3 regions of the Streptomyces gobitricini genome follow, and region 1 is predicted to be linked to each of the others. Evidence: riboswitches for the same ligand, from Rfam matches in the RefSeq annotation. Region 1 holds a riboswitch; each other region holds the start of a gene.
The links. A riboswitch is a leader RNA that binds a small molecule or an ion and turns the genes downstream of it on or off. The one in region 1 is predicted to bind cyclic di-AMP.
Positions count from the first base shown of each region.

Region 2: another riboswitch for cyclic di-AMP. It lies ahead of ABD347_RS23145 (C40 family peptidase); the one in region 1 lies ahead of ABD347_RS14760 (transglycosylase family protein).
Region 3: another riboswitch for cyclic di-AMP. It lies ahead of ABD347_RS24475 (M23 family metallopeptidase); the one in region 1 lies ahead of ABD347_RS14760 (transglycosylase family protein).

Region 1 covers NZ_BAAASR010000016.1:93,938-97,187, forward strand. The annotation lists gene eno (phosphopyruvate hydratase) at 1-503, opposite strand, end outside; gene ABD347_RS14760 (transglycosylase family protein) at 791-1,504, opposite strand; cyclic di-AMP (ydaO/yuaA leader) riboswitch at 1,508-1,684, opposite strand; gene ABD347_RS14765 (transglycosylase family protein) at 1,940-2,860, opposite strand; gene ABD347_RS14770 (cytochrome P450 family protein) at 3,041-3,250, opposite strand, start outside.
Region 2 covers NZ_BAAASR010000026.1:103,648-106,897, forward strand. The annotation lists gene ABD347_RS23135 (ATP-binding protein) at 173-604, shown strand; gene ABD347_RS23140 (DUF6328 family protein) at 631-1,167, opposite strand; gene ABD347_RS23145 (C40 family peptidase) at 1,210-1,686, opposite strand; cyclic di-AMP (ydaO/yuaA leader) riboswitch at 1,691-1,863, opposite strand; gene ABD347_RS23150 (urease subunit gamma) at 2,610-2,912, shown strand; gene ABD347_RS23155 (urease subunit beta) at 2,928-3,239, shown strand; gene ABD347_RS23160 (urease subunit alpha) at 3,232-3,250, shown strand, end outside.
Region 3 covers NZ_BAAASR010000029.1:16,683-19,932, reverse strand. The annotation lists tRNA gene ABD347_RS24490 (tRNA-Lys) at 1-26, shown strand, start outside; tRNA gene ABD347_RS24485 (tRNA-Met) at 251-324, shown strand; gene ABD347_RS24480 (PP2C family protein-serine/threonine phosphatase) at 492-1,652, shown strand; cyclic di-AMP (ydaO/yuaA leader) riboswitch at 1,892-2,026, shown strand; gene ABD347_RS24475 (M23 family metallopeptidase) at 2,038-3,171, shown strand.

The DNA.
Region 1 (3,250 bases):
GCGATCATGAACTCCTGGATGTCCACGTTGGAGTCGGCGTGCGAGCCGCCGTTGAGGATGTTCATCATCGGAACGGGCAGCAGGTGCGCGTTCGGGCCGCCCAGGTAGCGGAACAGCGGCAGGTCGGACGCCTCGGAGGCGGCGTGCGCGACGGCGAGGGAGACGCCGAGGATGGCGTTGGCGCCGAGCGACGACTTGTCCGGGGTGGCGTCCAGGTCGGACATCGCCTGGTCGATCAGCCGCTGCTCGGTGGCGTCGTAGCCGACGAGCTCCGGGCCGATCTGCTCGATGACGGCGAGGACGGCCTTCTCGACACCCTTGCCGAGGTAGCGGTCCTTGTCACCGTCGCGGAGCTCGAGGGCCTCGAACGCTCCGGTGGAGGCACCGGACGGGACGGCAGCACGGCCGGTGCTGCCGTCGTCGAGGCCGACCTCGACCTCGACCGTGGGGTTGCCTCGGGAGTCCAGGATTTCCCGGGCTACGACGACGTCGATGGACGGCACGAGCATCTCCTTCTGGGATGTGACGCAAAATGTGACGCATGCGGTGCAGGGTCTCTTCGGCCTTGCGGCAAGAGCCTAACCGGCCGGGGGGCCCGAGCCGGCCGTCGCCCGCCTCCTGGGACGAAAAAGGGCTCACAGAGCTGCATTGCGGGCAAAACGCCACGTAACCTACCGGTCGGTAGTCGCGATGTGCGGAGGGCCGCTCAGGAGCGCGGACCGGGACCCGGCCCCGGAACCGGAAAACCCCGGTCCGGCGCGCACGGCGCCGGACCGGGGCGGTCCGTGGGTCAGCTCAGGTGGAGCTGCTGGCCCGGGTAGATCAGGTCGGCGTCGTCGACGATGTCCTTGTTCAGCTGGAAGAGCTTCTCCCAGCCGCCGGTGACGTTCTTCTCGGCGGCGATGGTGCTGAGGGTGTCGCCGGCCTTCACCTTGTACTCGCCGTCGCCCTTCTCGACCTTCTTGCCGGTCGGGGTGGTGACGGTCTTCTTGGACTCGGCCTTCGGCGCGGCCTGGGGCTCCGGCGCGGCCTGAGCCTTCGGCGCGGTGCGCTGCTCGCTGCGCGTGGCGGGCTGCTCGGCCTCGCGCTCCTGCCGCGGCTGGGCCTGCTCGCCGCCGCCACCGCCGTAGGAGGCGTTGGACAGGCCGACGCCGCAGCTCGGCCACGCGCCCTTGCCCTGGCCCGCGAGGACCTTCTCGGCTATCTCGATCTGCTGCGACTTGGAGGCCTGGTCGGCGGTCGAGGCGTACGCGGTGCCGCCGTACGCGGCCCAGGTGGAGGCCGAGAACTGCAGGCCGCCGTAGTAGCCGTTGCCGGTGTTGATGGACCAGTTGCCGCCGGACTCGCACTGGGCGACCTTGTCCCACTCGGCGGCGGTGGCGGCCGATGCGGTCGTGGCGCCCATCAGCGGGGCGGCGACGGCGGCACCGGTGATACCGGCGAACGCGACGAACCGGGCGGCCTTGGAGGGGCGACGGTGCTTGGACTTGCCGGAGAACAGCATGGGACATCTCCTCACCGACGCCTACGAGGTGAGCTGTCGGGTTCGGGCGAGTGAGTGGCCCGGCCGCGCGGCACAGTGGTGCGCTCGGCTTCACCCCAAGCCGGTTCCGTGCCATGTCTCCATGGCCGGGCCCGGCACTTACCTTGGGTCCCCCGCTCCTGCCTTCGGCGCGTGACGCGACGACTGTTCCCGTCGACCGGCGGCAGGATTCGGCGTTCCGGTCGATGGGGCCCGCGGTGGCGAGCAGTCACGACCGTAGACACAGAGCTTCCCGAAGTTCAAAGACGGACATCGGGGGCCAATCCGCCCTTATGCGCCCGCCCTTGACGGGCGTTTACGCAGGTGAAGGGCGGATTGTGCGATTCGGACGGACCTGCCGCGCCAACCGGGGCGAAGAGATTCATGTCTCACTTACACAGAAGCGGACATACAGGCTCATTCCTGGGGCTGATCCGCCGTCAGTTCAAGGCTCTGGCCAGGGAGGATCAGGTCCGGGTCGGTCCCGACGGTGGCCCGGTTGGCCTCGTAGAGGGCCGACCAGCCGCCGGGGACCTGGTACTCGTCCGCGATGACCGAGAGGTTGTCGCCGGGCCGGACCGTGTACGCGCCCGGCTCGACGCTCCCCGGGTCACGCGTCGCCCCGTCGCCCCGCGAGGCATGTCCGTCCTTTTCGCGGTCGGTGACCGGATTGCCGGTATCCGCCGGACCGGTGGGCTTGCGGGTGTCCTCCGCCTCGGGGGCGCCAGGGGTGACCGGCGCGGTGGGGTCGGCCGGGGCGGTGGGGTCGGCGGGGGCCACCGGATCGGTCACCGAACCCTCCTCCTTGGCGGGCTCGCCGCGGTGCTTGCCGGAGCCGGACGCGGGGCTCTGCGGCGCGCCGGGCGCCGTCGGGGCGGGCTCGGCGGGCGGCGGCGTCCCGGCCGGGCCGGCGGGGCGGGCCGGGTCGGACGCCTCCGGCGCCCCCGGGTCCTCGAGCACCTCGGCCAGGTCCGTCGCTCCGGGCGCCGCGGGCGCGGTGCCGGTGGGGTCGGCGCCGGGCGCGGAGGAGGCGCCGCCGAGACCCGCGACGGGCGCGCAGGTCTCCCAGGCCTTGACCCCCGTGGCCGCGTAGACCTTCTCGGCGACGGCCATCTGCTCCGTGCGGCTCGCGAGGTCGGGACGCGGGGCGTACGCGAGTCCTCCGTAGGACTCCCAGCTCTCCTGCGACATCTGGAGACCGCCGTAGAAGCCGTTGCCGAGGTCCGCGCTCCACAGGCCGCCGGACTCGCACTCGGCCACCCGGTCCCAGGTGGTGGCGTCGGCCGCCGTCGCGGAACCCGCGCCGAGCAGCGGGAGCGCGATGGCGGATCCGGTCACCCCTGCCGCGACGACGATGGCGGGGGCTTGACGGGGTCGTCGGTGCCGGCCGTTCCCGGAGCGCATGCGGTGCTGCCTTTCGCGTGACTGCTGAGGTGACGGTGAACGTAGCGGCATTCGAACGTCAGTCACAAGTCGATGCAGCGGAGATCACGCGAACATCACAGAAATGACGAGGCGTCAGTTCGGACCGGGGACCAAAGGGGTGAACTCGACCGGGAGCGTACGCAATCCACGCATGATGAGCCCCCCACGCCACCGCAAATCGGCAGGATCCACCGCGAGCCGGAGGTCGGGCAGCCGGGTCAGCAGCGTCCCGAGCGCGACCTGCCCCTCCAGCCGGGCGAGCGGCGCGCCGAGGCAGTAGTGGATGCCGTGTCCGTACCCCAG
Region 2 (3,250 bases), on a different contig from region 1:
GCGTAGCAGAGTTCACCGCTTCGAGCGACAGATATATGCAGATCTTGGTGGATCGCCCTCATCGGGGACGACATAAGTGGCACTCTGGCGCGAAGCGCATTCCGAGGCCGTCCTCACAAAACATCCGGTACGTGTCGGAGTCCGGCCCCGGTGGGAAAGGGACGGCGTCGCCATGGCAGACCATCAGGAAGCATCCGTCACTCTGCCGAGCGACCCCGTCTCGGTATCCGCCGCCAGAAGATACGTGGCGGACGTCCTCACGGAATGGGGCCTCCCCGACGACGCGGAAACGGCCGACACGGTCCGGCTGATCGTCTCGGAGCTCGCCACCAACGCCGTCCAGCACACCTTCGGCCTGTCACCGACCTTCACCGTGGACGTACGGCTGGAGCGCGACGAGCGGCTGCGCATCGGTGTCACCGACAGTCATCCGCGCTGGCCGCGGCGGCTGCCCGCGGCCGTGCAGCAGGACAACGGCCGCGGCATGGTCATCATCCGCTGGCTCGCGGCGGAGTGCGGCGGCCGTCTCTCGGTCACCCCCACCCCGGAGGGGGGAAAGACCGTCTGGATCGCCCTCCCCTGGACGGTCCCGGTCCAGACCTGACCGCCCCGCCCTGGCCGTGGCCGGCGTCACCGGCGGGGGCCGCGGCGCCCCGGGCGTGTCCCCGCCGGCTGCTCCGGGGACCGGGCGCCGAGCCGGCGCCGCACGAGGTAGGGGAGGACCCCCCACAGGCCGGCGCAGACGAGCAGGGTGAAAGTGCCCGCCGCGAGGCCCTCCGGGCGGCCGTGCACCACGTCGACGACCAGCGACACGGACGAGGTGAGGGCCAGGGCCAGGACGCCGAGCCCGATCCTCGCCAGCCGGGACGACACGGAGACGATGCGGGCCTTGGCGCCCTGCTGGAAGAGCGCGCGGTGCAGGGCGGCGGGGGCGGTCAGCAGGACGGCCGCCACCATCGAGAGCAGCAGCGTCACGACGTACAGGCCCCGCTGGTAGGAGTCGAGCGACTCGAAGCGGGACGTGAACGCCAGCGTCAGCAGGAAGGCGAACAAGATCTGGACGCCGGTCTGTGTGACGCGCAGTTCCTGGAGCAGCTCGCCGAAGTTGCGGTCGGCACGCTCCAGGGGCGTCTCGTTGCGCGCGGTGCGGGGGCTCTCGCCGGACACTCACCCCGAGTACCCCCCGCACCACCGCTCATGCCCGGAGGCTCAGCGGACGCGCCCGTACCAGACCGACTTCGACCAGATCTTGTCCAGCTTCACCACCGAACCCGACTTCGGTGAGTGCCAGATCTTGTTGTTACCCGCGTAGATTCCGACGTGGTAGACGTTGCTCCCCCGGTGGAAGAACACGAGGTCGCCTTTCTGCCGGCCGGAGGCGGAGATGTGGCGCGTCTTGTTGTACTGCTGCTGGGCCGTGCGCGGCAGCGTCTTCCCGGCCTTCTTGTACGAGTACAGGGTGAGGCCGGAGCAGTCGAAGCGGGAGGGACCCGCCGCTCCGTACTTGTACGGTGCACCCTTCTTGGACGCGGCGATGTTCAGTGCCTTGGTGCCGTGTGCCGGCGCGGCCTGTGCCTCGGACACGGCGCCGGGCGCCAGCATCTGGCCGCCGACGGCGGCGAGGGCGAGTGCTGAGACGGCACCGGCCCGGGAGAGCAGAGACGGGACATGAATCTGCGCGGTCATGGCGCAACCCTTCGTCAGCCGCCTGTGAAGGATGACCTGTCGGGTTCGGGCTGGCGAAGTTGCCCGGCCGCTCGCGCGGCTTCACCCCAAGGGCGACCGATGGGACGTACATCGTTCGGTCACCCGCACTGCTCGGGTCCTCCACTCCTGCCGATCCACTCCTGTCGACCAGTCATCCGGACGGCGGCAGGACTCGGCGTCCGCCCGGACCGCCCCGCCGCGGCGGCGGGGGCTTGTCGTCGTCAGGGATCTTGACCCATGCCGGGGTGAAATTCCGAGTCGAAACGGCCTTTTGTGAGGCTCCTCACGACTGATCCATTCGGGTGGACAGAGTCTGTTTGGTCCCCCGCCGCGTGACGCCGACGATCCCCGTACCAGCGGCGGAACCTGACATTCCGCCAGATGTGTACAGTCGGTGCGCAACTCGCGTCGTACGAAATTCGTCCGGTTGCGTACGCTGAACGAGGCATCGCTCGTCGTACTCCTGAGCCCATCCGGGGGAGGGCCCGGTCGGTCCCGCACCTCGGTTCTGAGGCGCCGTCACGCGTCCCGCGCGCCGTTCACCGCAACGGCCCGGAACGCCCGCGCGAGCGCGTGGGCGTGCGCACCGCTCCCGCCGCGCTCGTCCGTCGAGGCCAGGGCGTCGCGGAGCGCCGTCGCGCGCCCCGCGAGGGCCCGCACCCGGTGCGGGGCGCCGTGGGCGGGGTCCCGTGGGCTCGGGGGCCCGGGGCGGGGCCGCGGAGCCCGCGTTCCCGGATGTCCATGGGCGGGCAAAGGCGCAGTTAACCTCCCGGAAAAACTCTGTCCCGAGATGGAAATATCTCTGGGTGACACTCGTTCCCGCAGGTCAACAGAGTGTTGAAGCCGGATAGGGTCCCCGCTGCGCCCGGGACCACATCGGGCGGGAGACCGTGAGGTGAAACGTGCAACTGACCCCCCACGAGCAGGAACGACTGCTCGTCCATGTCGCCGCCGACGTGGCGGAGAAGCGCAGGGCACGCGGCGTGAGGCTCAACCACCCCGAGGCCGTCGCCCTCATCACCTCCCACATCCTGGAGGGGGCCCGCGACGGCCGTACCGTCGCCGAGCTCATGGCGTCCGGCCGCAAGGTGCTCAGTCGCGACGACGTCATGGACGGCATCCCCGAGATGATCCACGACGTCCAGGTCGAGGCCACCTTCCCCGACGGCACCAAGCTCGTCACCGTCCACGACCCGATCCTCTGACGGGGGACGCCGCCGATGATCCCCGGAGAGATCCTGTACGCGGACGAGCCCGTCCCCTTCAACGAAGGGCGCCCCGTCACCCTCCTCACCGTCCTCAACGCCGCCGACCGGCCCGTCCAGGTCGGCTCGCACTACCACTTCGCGGAGGCCAACCCCGGCCTCGACTTCGACCGTCCGGCCGCGCGCGGCCTGCGGCTCAACATCGCCGCCGGTACCGCCGTACGCTTCGAGCCCGGCATCCCCGTCGACATCGAACTCGTACCGCTCGCCGGGCTGCGCGTCGTCCCCGGCCTGCGCGGAGAGACCGGAGGCCCTCTCGATGGCTGAACTGCCCCGAC
Region 3 (3,250 bases), on a different contig from region 1:
TGTGGGTTCGAGTCCCACACGGCCTACGAATCAGCCCCAGGTCGGAGACTCTCCGACCTGGGGCTGACGCCGTTTCGGGAACGCCGCGGAAGCCGCCCCGGGACCCGCCGGGTGCCGCAGGGGGCGACGAGGCGCGCTCCGGCCGCGCAGGGGCCGGGCGCCATCAGGACCGTTTTGTCCCCTCCGGGTCGGCTGCCAGCGATATTGGTTAGGGATCGTGCTCCGGATGGCGTAGGGTGGTGTTCACCGACGCGGGGTGGAGCAGCTCGGTAGCTCGCTGGGCTCATAACCCAGAGGTCGCAGGTTCAAATCCTGTCCCCGCTACTGATGAGAAGGCCCGGTGCGCATGCGCACCGGGCCTTCGTCATGTCCGGACCGGAGCGTGTCGCTCGGTAGGCGGACGGCGGGCCGCCGTGCGGCGCGGCTCCGGGCGGCCGGGACGGGGCACGGTACCGTCCGCAGCCGTGGGTGGACCGGGGAGGAAAGCAGCGGTGGCGCGACGAGCACGGGACGGCGACGGCGGGCGGGAGGGTGTCCGGCTATTCGCCCGCTCGCTGCCCTGGCTGCTGGTCGCGGGGGGTGTGGCGTACGAGCTGACGACCCCGCGCAGTTTCACCGCCGTGCCGTTGTTCGTCGCCGCCCCGCTGGTCGCGGCGCCGCTGTTCGCCGCGCGGACGACGCTGCTGTCCGGCCTCTTCGCGGTCCTGGCCATGCTGGCCCTGCACCTGGGCAACGGCACGCTGGACGAGACCCAGACCATCACCGAGATCGTCACCGTGGCGGTGGTCGCGGCGCTCGCGCTGCTGATCAACCGGGTGGTGCGGCGCGGCGGTGAGCGGCTCGCGTCGGCCCGGGTGATCGCCGAGACCGCGCAGCGGGCGGTGCTGCCGACGCCCGCCGAGCGGATCGGGGGTCTTCAGGTGGCGGCGCGGTACGAGGCGGCGCAGGCGGACGCCTTCATCGGCGGTGACCTCTTCGCGGTGCAGGACACCCCGTACGGGGTGCGGCTGGTGGTCGGCGACGTACGCGGGAAGGGCATGGGCGCGGTCGAGGCGGTGGCGGTGGTCATCGGGGCGTTCCGGGAGGCGGCGGAGCAGGAGAGCTCCCTGGAGGGCGTGGCGCAGCGGCTGGAGCGGGCGCTGGCCCGGGAGGGGACGCGGCGGGACGGTCTGGACGCCTTCGAGGGGTTCACCACCGCGGTGCTGGCGGAGATCCCGCGCGGGGAGGCGGTGGTGCGGGTGGTGGACCGGGGGCACCCGGAGCCGCTGATGCTGTACGCGGACGGGCGCGTCGAACCGCTGGAGCAGGCGGAGCCCGCGCTGCCGCTGGGCATGGCCGAGCTGGGCGGGTGGCCGGACCGGGCGTACGAGGTGCCGTACCCGGCGGGTGCGACGCTGCTCCTCTATACGGACGGTCTGTCGGAGGCGCGGGACGCGGAGGGGGTCTTCTACGATCCGGTCGCGCGGCTGGCGGGGCGGCTCTTCCCGGGGCCCGAGGCGGTGCTGGACGCGCTGGTGAGCGACGTACGGCGGCATACGGGAGGCGGGGCGACCGACGACTTGGCGCTGCTGGCGGTGAGCCGGCCGGCGGAGGGGCAGCCGGGGCGGCGGCGGACGATTCCGGTCGTGCCCCGGTCGGCTCCCGGTCCTTGAGCACGGTCTGTGACCGGCGGGTGTCACTGCGCATAACATATGACACACCGTCAGTATTACCGTGGTCGGTAAACGTTTCTGATGCGCGGTCAACTCGACCGTGTGTGTCCGGATGTGGCCCGGTTGATCCATGGCGCTACTGGTTAATGATCAGTAGGAACGGCTTGGAATCCGGAGCCCGCGTCTATTAACGTTCGATAACGCAGCGCGGTCGTCCCAGCCGTCGACAGAAACGGCACCGCGCGCGTGCGCCGAATTCCGCGAGGGAACCGGGGAACCACCACCTTGGGGTGAATCGGGCCGAAGTGGGCCCGTAGGAGACCTTCCTGCTCCGAACCCGTCAGCTAACCCGGTAGGCGAGAAGGAAGGAAAGGAGTGCGCCTCCGTGGCGTCCAACAGGCCTGCCCCCGAAGCCCCGTACGGCTCCATCGGCTCGTTCAACTCTTCGGGTATCCCGGACGCCGCCCCCGTAAACGGGGAGTGGGAAGAATGGAACCCCACCGAGGAAACCGTCCGCCCCGTCCGGGGCCGTCACCGCGTGGCCAAGCAGCGCGGCGGACTCGCCCGTAGCTCCACGGTCCTCGGCGTCGGCGTCATCGCCGCGGTGGGCGCGGGCGGCATGGCCACCGCGCAGGACAAGCCGGCGGTCTCCATATCCCTGCCGGACGCCCTCACGGAGAGCCTCCCGGACGCCGGTTCCCTGCCCGGCATCGGCTCCCTGATCTCCGGCGACTCGGAAGGCACCGAAGAGTCCGGCTCCGACTCCGCCGGTTCCGCCGAGGCGGCCGACGGGCCGTTCACCACCGCTTCCCTCGCCGGGACCACCGACCAGGCCGCCGGGGAGCAGAGCGGCGGCGCCGACGCGGGCGAGGCACTGCGCGCCCGCATCCTCCAGCAGGCCGAGCAGCAGCAGGCGTCCGCCGACGCCGAGGCGAAGGCGGCCGCGGAGACGGCCGCGGCCGAGCAGGCCGCCGCCGAGGCGAAGGCGCAGGCGACCGCCGCCGAGAAGCAGGCCGCCGAGGCGAAGGCCAAGGCGGACGCGGAAGCGAAGGCGAAGGCCGAGGCCGAGGCGAAGGCGGCGGAAGAGGCCCGGCTGGCCGAGCTGGCCGAACGGGCCGGAAGCTGGTCCCTGCCGACGTCCTCGTACACCATCACGTCCACCTACGGCCAGGCCGGCAACATGTGGTCCTCCGGCTACCACACGGGCCTCGACCTGGCCGCGCCCACGGGCACGCCCGCCAAGGCCGTCCACGGCGGCACCGTCAAGTCGGCCGGATGGTCGGGCTCGTACGGCTACCGCATCGTCCTGGAGCTGGAGGACGGCACGGAGGTCTGGTACTGCCACCTGTCGTCGATGACGGTCGGCGCCGGTCAGACGGTCACCACCGGGGAGACCATCGGCCGGGTCGGCGCCACCGGCAACGTCACCGGGCCGCACCTGCACCTGGAGGTGCACACCGCGGGCGGCGGGGGGATCGACCCGCTGGCCTGGCTGCGCGGCAAGGGCCTCACCGTCTGAGACCCCGCTCGTGAGGACCGGCTCCCGCTCGTGAGCGACCGGGCTCCGGCCCTGGACCCGGCGCCCCCGGCACGGCTCG